Linked DNA regions of Diaphorobacter ruginosibacter. The protein of the gene in region 1 binds, or shares a complex with, the protein of each later gene. Links are inferred from orthologs where the notes say so. Each region holds a gene or a part of one and is shown in the gene's direction. Other genes may lie near its edges.

What was found. The genes of interacting proteins can lie anywhere in the genome.
Region 2: the proteins of dapF (region 1) and H9K76_RS04795 are in contact, whole or in part, in a solved structure (PDB 5YGU), measured with the Escherichia coli proteins. The link is inferred for Diaphorobacter ruginosibacter from one-to-one orthologs.

What each region holds. Positions count from the first base shown.
Region 1 is NZ_CP060714.1:4,361,462-4,364,235, reverse strand. It holds dapF (diaminopimelate epimerase), read left to right. Parts: upstream 1-832; coding sequence 833-1,717; downstream 1,718-2,774. Other genes in the region: H9K76_RS19760 (tyrosine recombinase XerC), read left to right, coding at 2,520-2,774; H9K76_RS19765 (DUF484 family protein), read left to right, coding at 1,714-2,415; H9K76_RS19775 (MBL fold metallo-hydrolase), read right to left, coding at 1-707. UniProt on the Escherichia coli protein: Involved in the succinylase branch of the L-lysine biosynthesis and in the biosynthesis of the pentapeptide incorporated in the peptidoglycan moiety. Catalyzes the stereoinversion of LL-2,6-diaminopimelate (L,L-DAP) to meso-diaminopimelate (meso-DAP).
Region 2 is NZ_CP060714.1:1,056,730-1,059,484, reverse strand. It holds H9K76_RS04795 (RNA pyrophosphohydrolase), read left to right. Parts: upstream 1-892; coding sequence 893-1,618; downstream 1,619-2,755. Other genes in the region: proB (glutamate 5-kinase), read right to left, coding at 1,744-2,755; H9K76_RS04800 (proline--tRNA ligase), read right to left, coding at 1-802. UniProt on the Escherichia coli protein: Master regulator of 5'-end-dependent mRNA decay.

The sequences.
Region 1 (2,774 bases):
AGCGGCGCCTCGTCGCGCGAGATGGCATCGAGAAGCGCCTGCACCGTGGGATAGCGCGTGAGGTGGTCCAGCGTGCGGATGGTCGGAAAGATCATGAAGAACTTGCCCTCCTTGTGCAGCGCCAGCGCGTCGGCCGGGCGCACCCAGACGGGCTCGAACTGCTCGGACTCGTCGGCCACCGGCTCCTGCCCCTGCGGCATGCGGCGCACCAGGAATGGCACGGAAAAGCGCTTGGGCGACGTGCGGTCCGCCGTCCAGTGCGCAAGCACGTGCATGTCGTCCGCCGCCAGGCGCAGGCCGAGTGCGGCGCACTGCGGGACGAAGGGCTTGCTGCGGTCGATCGCGGCGATGTCGGTGGCATCGGCAAAGCGTCCGTCCTCCGCGTGGCGGGCGATCAGGATGCCCAGCTCCTCGAAGCTCTCGCGGATGCCCGCGATCGCCTCCGTCACGCGCTGCGCATCCTGGGTCGGGCGGTGGTCGGTCTGCGCGTGCGAGGCGGGGGATGCGTCCTGCGCGTCGACTCCGCCGCCAGGGAATACGTAGGCGCCGGGCAGGAAGCTGGCATGGGGCGAGCGGCGCGTCATCAGCACCTCGAGCACGGTGTCGCCGTTGCCTGTCGGCGCATCACGCATCAACAGCACGGTGGCCGCGGGACGCGTGCTGGCGGGCTCGCGATGGATATGGAGTTGTTGGTTCGAGCGGGGCATGCACGCATTATGGGCATCCGGGCCGGGTTGTGCTGGCGCGCACGTGACGGCACCGCCGCCGCACCGCTACAGCTTATTACGGCAGGGATATGTGCGGGGTGGCTCTGTGGACGGATAATTGGTGCATGCAGATCCGCTTCACCAAAATGCAGGGAGCCGGCAATGACTTCGTCGTGCTGGACGAGACGGCCGGGCGCCGTGGCCTGACGGCCGGGCAATACCGGTTCATCGCCAACCGCCATTTCGGCATCGGCGCCGACCAGATCCTGACGGTGCGTGCAGCGCCGACGCCGGAGGTGGATTTCGAATACGTGATCCACAACGCCGACGGCGGCGAGGTGGAGCAGTGCGGCAACGGCGCGCGCTGCTTTGCGCGCTTTGTGCGTGACAAGGGCCTGACCGACAAGGACTCGATCCGCGTGCAGACCATGAAGGGCGTGATCGCCCCGCAACTGATGCCCGATGGCCGCGTCACGGTCGACATGGGCCGTCCCGAGTTCACCCCTGCCCTGGTGCCATTCGACGCCGAAGGCCTGGTGGCGCGCGTGCTGGGCGATGGCGTGCAATGGCCCGTGGACGTGCGGGACGCGGCCAGCGGCGCGGATACCGTGGTGTGGTGCGCGGTGGCCTCCATGGGCAACCCGCACGCGGTGCAACTGGTGGAGGACGTGGCCACGGCGCCTGTCGAGATCATCGGCAGGCAGATCGAAAGCCACCGCCGCTTCCCCAACCGCGTGAACGCAGGGTTCATGCAGATACTGGGCCGCGCCGAGGTGAAGCTGCGCGTGTTCGAGCGCGGCGTGGGCGAAACCCTGGCCTGCGGAACCGGGGCCTGTGCCGCCGTCGCCACCGGCATCCGGCTGGGCCTGCTCGACCGGCGCGTGGATGTCCACACCCCGGGCGGCCTGCTCACCATCGCATGGTCCGGCGACCCGCAGGACTCCGTTTTCATGACCGGACCGGCCACCACCGTGTTCGAAGGCCAGATCGACATTCCAGACGACCTATGACCCATCCCCACAACGTGAACCCCGCCGTGCCACCCATCACCGAAGAAGACATCGCGGAATTCCTGCTCAACACGCCGGATTTCTTCGAACGCCATGCAGAGGTGCTGTCCAGCATCACCATCACGAGCCCGCACGGCCACCGTGCGGTCAGCCTGCACGAGCGGCAGGCCGAGATGCTGCGCGAGAAGATCAAGGGCCTGGAGCAGCGCATCATGGACATGGTGCGCCACAGCGGAGAGAACACTGCCATCGGCGAGAAGACCCATGAGTGGGCGCGCCGGATGCTGTCCGTGAAGGAGCCGATCAAGCTGCCGGCCGCCGTGGAGAACGGCATGCGCGAGCTGTTCGACGTGCCGCAGGTGGCCCTGCGCGTATGGGGCGTGGGCCCGGTGTTCGCCAGCGAGACCTTCGCGCGTGGCGTGAGCGATGATGCCCGCGCTTTCGCCTCTTCGCTGACCAGCCCGTTCTGCGGCGCGAACATGGGCTTCGAGCCGACGCAGTGGCTGCCCCAGGCCGCCCAGGTGCAGTCGCTTGCGCTGCTGCCGCTGCGCGATGGCGCCATCGACAGCACCGAGCCCGCGTTCGGCATGCTGGTGCTGGGCTCGCACGACCCGGCGCGCTTCGACGCGGCCATGGGAACGGAATTCCTCACGCGCATGGCCGAGCTCGCCAGCTCCGCGCTGTCGCGCCTGCGTTGACCCGGCGGGCAGCGGATCGCGTCGTGGCAACCCGGGGCAAGGCGTCGAGATCCCGGTCCGCTGCTGCGGCGGAAGCTGCCGACCCCGCGCCTTCCGCAGCGCCCGTGGTGCTGCCCCCCGAGGCGCTGCAATACCTGGAATACGTGCGCGTGCAGAAGCGCCTCGCGGCCCGCACGCTCACGCTCTACACGCTCGATCTGGAAAAGCTGGTGCAGTTCGCTGCCGGCGCGAACCGGCCGCTGCTTGAACTGCAGAATGCGCACATCCGCGGCTTCGTCGCGCGCATGCACGGCGCGGGGCGCTCCGGGCGTGGCATTGCGCTGATCCTGTCGGGCTGGCGCGGCTTCTTCGCGTGGGCC
Region 2 (2,755 bases), 3.3 Mb from region 1 along the record:
CGGCAACTTCGCCACAGGTCGCCTTGCCTGGAGTCGGCGTCAGGGTCTGGGGCTGAGTGGCGGCCGGACGCGCATGCGTCGGGGCCAGCGCCTCGGCCTTTTCCATGTTGGCCGCGTATTCGCTGTTCGGGCAATAGACGATGGCGTCCTCGCCGGTGGCGGCGATCACCTGGAATTCCTCGCTCAGATCACCGCCGATAGCGCCCGAATCCGCTGCCACTGCGCGGTAACGGAGGCCAAATCGATCGAAGATGCGGCGATAGGCTGCCGCCATCACCTGGTAGCTGGCCTTGGCCGCTTCCGGATCGCGATCGAAGCTGTAGGCATCCTTCATGATGAACTCGCGGCCACGCATCAGGCCGAAGCGTGGACGACGTTCGTCACGGAACTTGGTCTGGATCTGATAGAGGTTCTTGGGCAGCTGCTTGTAGCTGCGGAACTCCTGGCGAGCGATGTCGGTCACCACTTCCTCGCTGGTCGGCTGGATCACGAAATCGCGCGCGTGGCGATCCTGGATGCGCAGCAGTTCCGGCCCCATCTTTTCAAAGCGGCCCGTTTCCTGCCAGAGCTCCGCCGGCTGGACCACCGGCATGGCGCATTCAACCGCACCGGCGCGGTTCATTTCCTCGCGCACGATCGCCTCGACCTTGCGGATCACGCGCAAGCCCATCGGCATGTAGTTGTAGATACCTGCGCCCAGCTTTTTGATCATGCCAGCCCGCGTCATCAGCTGGTGGCTGACGACTTCCGCGTCTGCAGGGGCTTCTTTCAGGGTGGAAATAAGGAATTGGGAAGCTTTCATCTATCGATCTCAGGCCACTGAGGTTAGCCCGCTTGCCGCGCGCGGGGTACCGTGCATAATGGTCACAGTTTTTGAATTTGGGGTTAGATTATGCTCGACCGGGACGGATTTCGCCCGAACGTCGGCATCATCCTGCTCAACCAGAGGAACCAGGTATTCTGGGGAAAAAGGATCCGGACACACAGCTGGCAGTTCCCTCAAGGTGGCATTGATCGCGGGGAATCCCCCGAGCAGGCCATGTTCAGGGAGCTTCACGAGGAAGTCGGGCTGCAGCCCGACCACGTCAGGATCATTGCCCGTACGCGGGACTGGTTGCGCTACGAGGTGCCTGACCGGTATATCCGCCGCGATGCGCGCGGACATTACAAGGGCCAGAAGCAGATCTGGTATCTGCTGCAATTGCTCGGACACGACTGGGACTTGAACCTGCGTGCCACCAACCATCCGGAGTTCGATGCCTGGCGCTGGAACGACTACTGGGTACCGCTGGATGTGGTCGTGGAATTCAAGCGCGGCGTCTATGAAATGGCACTCACGGAACTGGCCCGCTTCCTGCCGCGCCACGAACAGCGCAATCGCTACCTGAGAAGCGGCATGCGCACCCGGGATGGCACGCCCCAGCCCGACGTGACGCAGCCCACGGCAACACGTTTCAACTCGATGATCCTCAAGCCCGGCATGGAGCTGCCGCCCGGAGCCAGTTTCGACCCCAATCCCCAGGGGCGCGCGCTGGAGGCGGACGACATGCTGGCACCCCAGCAGCTTGCGAATGGAACTGCGGACAGCCAACCCAAGGCGGCCCCGCGCAAGGACTGACCGACAGGCACAACGGGCCCCATAGGCCCGATAGGCCCCACTGGCTCCGTCGCCACCATTCCCGAAAGACACCGGGCTCCCCGAAACCACAGGTTTCCGGGAGCTTGTGCACGCGCCTGCGCGCATCAATGCTGGATGAGCACCAGATTGTCCCGGTGCACCATCTCCGGCTCGGCCGCGTAGCCCAGCAGGTGTTCGAATTCCGACGACGGCTTGCGGCACAGGAGGCGCGCTTCCGCGCTGGCGTAGTTTGCCAGCCCGCGGGCGATCTCCTCGCCTGCCTCGCCCCGGATGCCGATGACGTCGCCACGCACGAAGTCGCCCTCGACGGCAACCATGCCAATCGGCAGCAGGCTCTTGCCGCTGCCCTTGAGCTTGGCGGCAGCGCCCGCATCGACGGTCACATAGCCACGCATCTGCAGGTGATCCGCCATCCACTGCTTGCGGGCCTGCTTCTTCTGGGTCTGCGCCACCAGCAGCGTGCCGATGGACTCGCCTTGGGCCAGGCGGATCAGGACATGGTTCTCGCGCCCCCATGCGATGACGGTGGAGGCACCCGAGCCCGCCGCGCGCTTGGCGGCCAGGATCTTGGTGATCATGCCGCCCTTGCCGATGCTGGAGCCCGCGCCGCCGGCCATGACCTCGAGCGCGGGATCACCCGCGTTGGCCACGTCGACGAACTTCGCCGCCGGATCACGGCGCGGATCGGCGGTGTACAGGCCCTTCTGGTCGGTGAGGATGACCAGCACATCGGCCTCGACCAGATTGGCCACCAGCGCGCCCAGCGTGTCGTTGTCACCGAACTTGATTTCGTCGGTCACCACGGTGTCGTTCTCGTTGATGACCGGAACCACGCCCAGGCGCAGCAGCGTCAGCAGCGTGGTGCGAGCGTTCAGATAGCGCTCGCGGTCGGCCAGGTCGGCGTGGGTGAGCAGCACCTGCGCGCTGCGCATGCCCTGTTCGCGCAGCTTGGTCTCGTACATCTGAGCCAGCCCCATCTGCCCCACGGCAGCGGCGGCCTGCAGCTCGTGGATCTCGCCGGGACGCGTGGCCCAGCCCAGGCGCTTCATACCTTCGGCGATCGCGCCGCTCGACACCATGATGACCTCGCGCTTGACGCCACCTTCGCCATGCACC